DNA from 4 places in the Shewanella sp. Sh95 genome. Region 4 is predicted to be linked to each of the others. Evidence: predicted binding sites of a transcription regulator. Region 4 holds the regulator's gene; each other region holds the start of a gene.
The links. The regulator sigma-54, encoded in region 4, starts transcription at its own class of promoters, with help from an activator protein. The targets are predictions, from matches to a motif close to GTTGGCACGNNNNTNGNNT.
Positions count from the first base shown of each region.

Region 1: AEA42_RS21655 (DUF1328 domain-containing protein) is a predicted target of sigma-54. The motif match lies at 900-918, and genes of this name have one in related genera.
Region 2: flhA (flagellar biosynthesis protein FlhA) is a predicted target of sigma-54. The motif match lies at 1,194-1,212, and genes of this name have one in related genera.
Region 3: AEA42_RS11755 (YggN family protein) is a predicted target of sigma-54. The motif match lies at 1,046-1,064, and genes of this name have one in related genera.

Region 1 is NZ_LGYY01000026.1:32,812-35,021, reverse strand. Features, by position in the region: gene pfaD (eicosapentaenoate synthase subunit PfaD) at 1-419, shown strand, start outside; gene AEA42_RS21655 (DUF1328 domain-containing protein) at 1,069-1,245, shown strand; gene AEA42_RS02185 (hypothetical protein) at 1,268-1,462, shown strand; gene AEA42_RS02180 (diacylglycerol kinase family protein) at 1,617-2,210, shown strand, end outside.
Region 2 is NZ_LGYY01000109.1:52,169-54,378, forward strand. Features, by position in the region: gene flhB (flagellar biosynthesis protein FlhB) at 1-1,130, shown strand, start outside; gene flhA (flagellar biosynthesis protein FlhA) at 1,249-2,210, shown strand, end outside.
Region 3 is NZ_LGYY01000158.1:52,258-54,467, reverse strand. Features, by position in the region: gene AEA42_RS11755 (YggN family protein) at 168-989, opposite strand; gene glsB (glutaminase B) at 1,168-2,082, opposite strand; gene AEA42_RS11745 (YggL family protein) at 2,082-2,210, opposite strand, start outside.
Region 4 is NZ_LGYY01000201.1:4,175-6,384, forward strand. Features, by position in the region: gene hpf (ribosome hibernation promoting factor) at 1-73, opposite strand, end outside; gene AEA42_RS14560 (RNA polymerase factor sigma-54) at 102-1,577, opposite strand; gene lptB (LPS export ABC transporter ATP-binding protein) at 1,684-2,210, opposite strand, start outside.

The DNA.
Region 1 (2,210 bases), on a different contig from region 4:
AGGAAAGACAAAAGCTGGAAGAGCAAGTATTTCGCGCCTCATTAGATGAGATTTGGGCAGGTACTGTGGCACACTTTAATGAACGCGATCCTAAGCAAATTGAACGCGCGCTGGATAACCCAAAACGCAAAATGGCACTGATTTTCCGTTGGTATTTGGGTCTTTCGAGCCGCTGGTCGAATACGGGTGAAGTTGGCCGCGAAATGGATTACCAAATCTGGGCTGGTCCCGCCCTCGGCGCCTTTAATGCCTGGGCCAAAGGCAGTTATTTAGATGATTACCGTGAGCGCAATGCGGTGGATTTGGCGAAACATTTAATGCAGGGCGCCGCCTACCAAGCACGGATTAACCTGTTGTTATCCCAAGGAGTAAGCATTCCAGTCAGCCTGCAACGCTGGAAACCACTGCAACGCTGCTAATTCGCTTTGCTAAACCTTATCGAGCGGGTTAAGTGAAAACTTAACCCGCTTTTTTTGGGTTAAATTTTGGGGTTTCATCTTTGGTTCGATTACGGGTTCAGCTTCCGCTCGGCATGGTTGTTTTCAATCAATTGAATAAATAATGCAAAAAGCTGGTTGGAATTCAGTTTCCGCTCTTCATTGTCACTTCAGTGGCACGCCGTAAACCCGTCCTTGAGGGCTCAACGGAAAAATCCCTTTTTCCGATGTCCACTGCCGTGACAATGCTCGCCTACAAACTATCAAATACATACGACCTGATTTTAAAATGGATTACAGAAACGAACTTTGATGGACGCGATTTTCCCTCGATTTCCCCACTGCAACTCTTACCGAATCGCAGGTAAAAATTGCCTATCTCACTTATATCAGCCAATCCTACCGCCAACACATAATTTAAAAAATACACTAATAATCAGCAGATTAGTCAATAATTTCAAAGTTGGCATTAAGCTCGCAATATCTCCTTTGTGAGTTTATTGCGGGATTGAGTGATAACGGGATGTAAGACGTAACCAGCTTATTCAACTCCCTCAGCAACTAGCTCACTCGACGTAAACATGCAGAGTGAAAGAAGACAGAAAACCGAAATAAGACAAAGGAGGCGGCAATGTTAGGTTGGACCTTAATGTTTCTGGTTGTGGCCATTATCGCCGGACTGTTTGGATTTACGGGGATCGCTGGCGCCGCAGCGGGGATCGCAAAGATTATTTTCTTCCTATTTATTGTATTACTTGTGATTTCCCTGCTGGTCAACGCCCTTAAGGGCAAGGCACCACGCGCTTAAATTAGATAAAAGGAGAATCGATATGAAACCTATGACCATGATTACCACTGCATTTTTAGCCTTATTATTAACCTTTGGACTGTCAGCCTGTAGCGATAACCACGCCGAGGATGCAGGCGAAAAAATCGATGAAGCCATCACTGATACCGGCAATGCAATTGAAGATGCCTGTGAAGAACTGAAAGAAGGCGTTAAAGCGAAAGATACCCGCTGCTAAAACGGATGACAGCGAGTAGTGAGTCCCACAAACGAGCCTATCAGGATAACCACAGTTCAATTGAGTACCACCGAACCACTTTATCGTGACAGCTATTGGTCACGATAAAGTGGGTTTCCCTGAGGCTCGCCGCTTATCGATGGAGGAGATGCCAATGCTGAGTAGGATCCACATTAAGTATTTCTACCTGTTCGGAGCGCTGTTATTTGGCTATTTCGCCGTAACGGGGCACTCCCCTATCCTCACCTTTATTTGGGCATGGAGCAGCCTATCCCTCGCCCTTGTCGGCTCGGCCTATTGGTTTAATCTCGCCAGTATTTTTAGAAAACGTCAGGATGGCTCCATCCCTTGGTATATCCGTTGGGGCTTTATTCCATTTTTATTAGGATGCCGACTCTATAATCTCTGGGCACGGCGCCGCGATAGCGTGCCTTCAATGCAAGCCATTGATAAATATCTATACTTGGGTAGCCGCTTAAGCGCTGCCGATTTACCTAAACTGAATCGTTATGGCATTTCCGCCATTTTAGATGTCACCGCCGAATTCGACGGCCTCGATGTGTCCCTGTATGAGGATCATATCGACTATCTGAATATCCCTATTCTTGACCACAGCGTGCCGACTAGCGCCCAATTAAATCAGGCGATTAACTGGTTACATCGCCAAGTACGCGCCCAAAAGCGGGTATTAATCCACTGTGCGCTCGGCCGCGGGCGCTCCGTAATGGTGCTGGCCGCTTATCTTGTA
Region 2 (2,210 bases), on a different contig from region 4:
TGGCTGAAGAAAGTAGCGGCGAACGCAGCGAGGAACCCACCGGGAGGCGCCTCGAACAGGCGCGGGAAAAAGGTCAGGTTGCCCGTTCCAAAGAATTAGGTACGGCCACAGTTCTGCTTTCGGCTGCAACAGGACTGTATATGCTCGGCCCTGGTATTGCAAAAGCACTTTCCAATGTGTTTGAACGTGTGTTTACCATGGATAGAGCTGCAATTTTTGATACTAATCAAATGTTTAATGTCTGGGGCGTTGTCGGCGGCGAAATAGGTTGGCCGTTGCTTAAGATTATGCTGCTGATTGTGGTGGTGGCATTTATCGGAAACGTGTCCCTTGGTGGAATGAATTTTTCTACCCAAGCCATGATGCCTAAAGCCAGCAAAATGAGCCCGATTGCGGGTTTTAAACGGATGTTTGGTGTGCAAGCCTTGGTTGAATTAACGAAGGGCATTGCTAAGTTTTCTGTTGTCGCGTTGGCGGCATATTTTCTTCTAAATCATTATTTTAATGATATTTTACTCCTTTCTGCCGATCATCTTCCTGGGAATGTCTACCACGCTTTAGATTTACTGGTATGGATGTTTATCCTACTTTGCTCTTCCGTATTATTCATTGTAGTGATCGATGTGCCATTTCAGATCTGGAACCATAATAAACAGCTGAAAATGACTAAGCAGGAGGTCAAAGACGAGTATAAAGATACCGAGGGTAAACCTGAGGTCAAAGGGCGAGTCCGCCAAATGCAGCGTGAATTAGCGCAGCGGCGCATGATGGCCGAAGTTCCCAATGCGGATGTGATTGTGGTGAACCCTGAGCACTATGCAGTGGCGATAAAATATGATGTTAAGCGCTCTGCAGCACCGTTTGTGATTGCTAAGGGTGTCGATGAGGTTGCCTTTAAAATTCGTGAGGTAGCAAGGGCGCATAATATAGCCATCGTTACTGCACCACCACTTGCGCGGGCGATTTACCATACCACTAAACTTGATCAACAAGTCCCCGAAGGCCTATTTACCGCGGTAGCACAGGTACTCGCTTATGTATTCCAGTTAAGGCAGTATCAAAAAGGGCGTGGCCGCAAACCTATCCCTATCCCTGTTAATCAACCCATTCCTGACGATCTAAAGCACTAGTTAAGTGTTAGGTTACCGAAGAAATAGTTCACAGAGATAAACCCACAACAAGAAGCGCTAGCGGTTGGCGCGCTTTTTGCTTTCAGGCTGCTATACGTCAAAGTTTAGGTATCTGTGAATGGATGTTAAAGCCTCCCTAGGCCAAGTAAAACAGTTGAAACTGAGCTCTTTCAAGGGCATAGGTACACCAATGCTAGTACTCGCAGCATTGGCCATGATTGTATTACCTATCCCGCCGTTTCTACTCGACGTTTTATTCTCCTTTAACATTGCCTTGGCTTTGATTGTTCTTCTTGTCGCGATTTATACCGACAGACCCTTAGACTTTGCTGCGTTTCCAACTGTTTTACTAGTTGCAACACTGCTACGACTCGCACTTAACGTGGCATCGACCCGAGTGGTGTTACTCGAAGGTCACAATGGTGGTGATGCCGCCGGTAAGGTGATTGAGGCCTTCGGCTCCGTGGTGATTGGCGGTAACTATGCCGTGGGTCTAGTCGTATTTATCATCTTGATTATTATTAACTTTGCTGTTGTGACTAAAGGTGCTGGCCGTATTGCCGAGGTGAGTGCTCGCTTTACCTTAGATGCGATGCCCGGTAAGCAAATGGCCATCGATGCCGACTTAAACGCAGGTATTATTAATCAGGATCAAGCTAGAACCAGACGCGCCGAGGTGACCCGCGAAGCGGACTTCTATGGCGCAATGGACGGTGCATCTAAGTTTGTGAAGGGCGATGCGATTGCCGGTATCATGATTTTGGTTATCAACATTCTCGGTGGGTTTATTATCGGGATTGTGCAACACGGTTTGACATTCTCCCAAGCCGTTGAAATTTATACCCTGTTAACCATCGGTGACGGTCTCGTCGCGCAAATTCCAGGTCTATTACTGTCAATCGCCGCGGCGTTGATGGTGACCCGTCAAAATGAATCTGGCGATATGGGCCAGATGTTAATTAGTCAGATGTTTGACAGTCACAAGTCGCTCAGTATTGCGGCTGGCGTACTCTTTGTCATGGGTATTGTACCTGGCATGCCACATATGGCGTTTTTAAGCTTTGCCGTGATCACAGCTGG
Region 3 (2,210 bases), on a different contig from region 4:
AGCATTGGGATTAATATCAAGGTGCTTGGTAACAATTCCCCAATAAAAAGCCCCAAACACAAAGGTGCTGAGGCATTGATCATTTATACTGCTTTATTCATTTTGCCAGCTAGGCAAACGTTCTAGCATAAAAACCTGTTTATTCCCTTAGATATCTTCTGCGATATCTACTCACGCAATTCGTGGTGAGTGTTTTGCGTCAACACGTAAGGTGCTAACTCAGGCACTTCTTTACGCAGTTGATTTTCAAGCACTAGCAGGTTTTCAAAACGGTCACATAAACGGTCGGCTTTCGCTTCAATCCCCTTGGATTGGGATTCAATTTGCTGCTCAATATCATCGCCTAATCTATCCATTTTTTGTGAAAATGCCTCCATCTTAGCATCGAAGGACTCACCATCGCCGGCAAGAATTTGGCCACCGATATTCATTATCAGGGTGCCAATGGAGTTTTGCACGATTTGCTCTATTTCCTGTTCAAACTCATCGTTAAAAGTGTTTTGCATCGACTCTTCGGTCGCACCAAGGTAAAAACTATCGCCCTGCTTGTAGGCTACGGCATCGACACGCTTCTGCACACCTGCCATCATTTCATCAAACTTAGCGCCAGCGGCATCGCCCATCAATGGCGTTAACGCCATACTCACAGCTTGAGAGGCCAGTGCAACCGCTTCATTGACTAATTCAATCACCTCAGGTACCTGAGTTAACACCTCATCGGCATATTGGCTAACTAGCTTCTTCTGCTTATCAGTTAAGGTTACCTGCTTGCCTTCAACGTATAACTTGTCAACCTCGATACGATACTTCTCGGCGCCCTTCTCGCTCATCACTAATTTTTTAGGTTCGACTCTCACATCATAATTAAGGGAAACCTCACAGCGCTCATCAATTTGCGGCTCGGTTTTCGCTTGTGCTGATTGCAAGCCAGAAGCACCTAAAATAACGCCCGATAATGCCACTCCAGTTAATAGCGTATTTATTTTCATTGTGGTTCATCCTTTAATCTGAGTAATTCGACTAAGCTAACATGCTAAAAGACAAATAGCAGAAGATGTGCCAACTTTTTAACAATATGATTAGTATGGAGTTATAAAAATTAGCACCGATAGATGATTAGTGATTTTCACCAATATTTAGCCTAAGGGGGCTAATAAAAGAGGTAAATCAGAAGATTGAACGTCCGAGACGCTGGCTGAGATGCTCAAGCATCGCCGTCCCCGCAAGGGAGTTACCTTGGTTATCTAATTCGGGTGACCAAACGCAGACCGAGAGCTCCCCAGGGATCACCGCAATAATGCCGCCACCGACACCACTTTTGCCAGGCATTCCGACACGATAGGCAAACTCACCAGCGCCATCGTACAAGCCAGAGGTTGCTAACAGGGCATTTAACTGCCGAGTCTGCACTTGCGAAATAAGCTCAGTGCCATCTAAGGTTTTACCGCGATTAGCTAAATACAGCATCGCCCGCGATAGATCGGCGCAGTTCATTTTTAAGGCGCAGTAATGAAAATAAGTGCGCAGCACTGTATCGACATCACCTTGAAAATTGCCGAAGGATTTCATCAGATAGGCGATGGCCGCATTGCGAGCACTGTGCTGATATTCAGAATCCGCCACTTGCTTATCGAAACAAACTTTATCGTTTTGACTCAGCGCCCTGACCAATTCCAACATCCGATGCTTAGGTGCCCCTAAACGGCTCTGTAATAAGTCAGCGATGACTAATGCGCCAGCATTAATAAAGGGATTGCGAGGTTTACCCCGCTCGAGTTCGACTTGGACTAATGAATTGAAGGAGTGTCCCGAGGGTTCTTTGCCGACGCGGCTCCAAATTTCTGTTTCTTCATATAAAGTTAGCGCTAAGGTTAAGCTGAAAACTTTAGAAATACTTTGAATTGAAAATGGCTCAAGGTAATCGCCTGCGCCTATGGTTTCACCGTCAATAGTGGTCACGGCAATGCCCAATTTGCCAGCATCAACATTGGCGAGCGCAGGAATATAATTAGCAACCTTTCCTTGGCCGAGCAAGGGTCGAACTTTGTCGACCACTTCCTCTAATAACGCCTGTTCTGGCATTAACTCCACCAGATATCGTACAGTTCGCTAACTTCGAGTTGAGTCACTTTTTGACCCGCCCAGAATGCCTTAACAGCAGCGATATCTTCCTCGGTGCACTTGCCGATAGTTTGGGTCGCAATAATACC
Region 4 (2,210 bases):
AAAACTTTTCCTCAACATATGCCCGTAACGATTCAGTAATCTCGATATGGTGTCCACTTAGGTTTATTTGCATAGAAACGTCCTCCGATACTCACAATAGGCTATAAACTTTTACGCTGATTGGAAGGGGGAATAAGCATCGCTTCTCGGTACTTCGCAATGGTTCTGCGCGCAACGTTAATTCCCTGTTCTGCCAGAAGTTGAGCCATCTTGCTGTCGCTTAATGGTTTTTTCTGGTTTTCCGCTGCAACCAGTTTCTTAATGAAAGCTCTGATTGCTGTGGATGAGCACTCACCGCCATCATCCGTCCCGACGTGGCTTGAGAAGAAATATTTTAGTTCAAAAAGTCCTTTTGGGGTATGCATGTATTTTTGTGTGGTCACCCGTGAAATGGTGGACTCATGCATCTCTACCGCCTCGGCGATATCGTTTAGGACCATAGGTTTCATGGCTTCTTCACCGTATTCGAAGAAACCCTGTTGGTATTGCACTATGCAGTTTGCCACCTTGAGCAGCGTTTCGTTACGGCTTTCAAGGCTTTTGATAAACCACTTGGCTTCTTGCAAATGACCACGAATAAATTGGCTATCTGCTTGATTTTTTGAGCTACGCGCCATGGCTGCATATTGCTGATTTACGTTGATTTTTGGCATGCAGTCAGGGTTTAATTCGACCACCCAACGGCCGTTTTTCTTCGACACCGATACATCGGGGATCACATATTCTTCATCGACAGGGGTGATGAGTAAACCGGGACGAGGGTTCAAGGTTTGGATCAGCGCAATACTGTCCCTTAACTCGTCCTCTTTCAGTTTGGTCTTACGCATTAACAGCCTAAAGTCGCGAGCGGCGATCAGATCTAAATGATCTTTGATCAGCATGCGGGCGTTTTCGATGTGAGGGGTATCAGGCGAAAAATGAGATAGCTGGATCAGTAAACATTCGCTTAAATCCCTTGCCGCGACACCAACGGGGTCGAAATGTTGAATACGCTTGAGCACGGCTTCAACTTCGTCGAGTTCAATCTCGGGATTGCCCATGGCTTCGAGGATATCTTCAGTGCTTTGAGTGAGATAACCTTGATCGTCAATGGCATCAATAATCGCGGTGGCAATGGCTAAATCGGTTTCAGAGAAGGGTGTGAGGTTTTTTTGCCATTCTAAATGTTCGTACAACCCCTCGCTAGTTTCCCCTTGGAAGGGCATGTCATCTTCACGGCTGGCGCCAGAACCTGAGTTTGGCGATGCGGTAAAGACTTCATCCCAAGTGGTATCCATGGGTAACTCTTCGGGCAGAGATTCTTTGGTCAGCGACTCGGCAATGTCCACGGTGGAATTATCTTGTTCCTGTGGCTGGGCAGTCGTTTCGCTAAAGTCGGTATCGGCGATATCTTGCTTACGTTCGCTAGGCGCGTCAAATTGCTCCTCTTCCAGCTCGAGAAGAGGATTAGAGTCTAAGGCTTGCTGGATTTCTTGTTGCAGTTCCAATGACGACAGTTGCAGCAGGCGAATGGCCTGCTGAAGTTGTGGCGTCATGGTTAACTGTTGACCCAGTTTGAGCTGGAGTGACGCTTTCATGTTACCGCTGATCCCTAGGTTATTATTGTGAGTTTAGGTCGCTTGATATCATATGGATGGAGCCTAGCGCTCTCAAATTCAAGGCTTATTAGCTTTGTTTTAGTAACTATAGCCTGAATTGTTCACCTAAGTACACAGCCCTAACTTGCTGATTGTCTAAGATCTCTGCGGGTGTGCCCTCGGCAATAAGATTACCGTGACTCACAATGTAAGCATGTTCACAGACGTCTAAGGTCTCGCGCACATTGTGGTCAGTGATCAGTACTCCAAGGCCTCGGCTCTTAAGCTGCTCGATAATTTTCTTGATATCGATAACGGAGATCGGATCAACGCCCGCAAAGGGCTCATCAAGCAGAATAAACTTGGGGTTGGCCGCTAAGGCGCGGGCAATTTCGACGCGGCGACGTTCACCGCCCGATAAGGACATGCCTTGGCTGTCACGAATATGGGTGATATGGAACTCTTCTAGCAGTTGCTCTAGTGCTTCTTCGCGCTGGTCACTATTGAGCTCTTTACGGGTTTGCAGTACCGCCATGATGTTGTCGTGTACGGTTAATTTACGAAAGATACTCGCTTCCTGTGGTAGGTAACCAATACCTTTGCGGGCGCGCAGATGCATAGGATCGGCGGTTA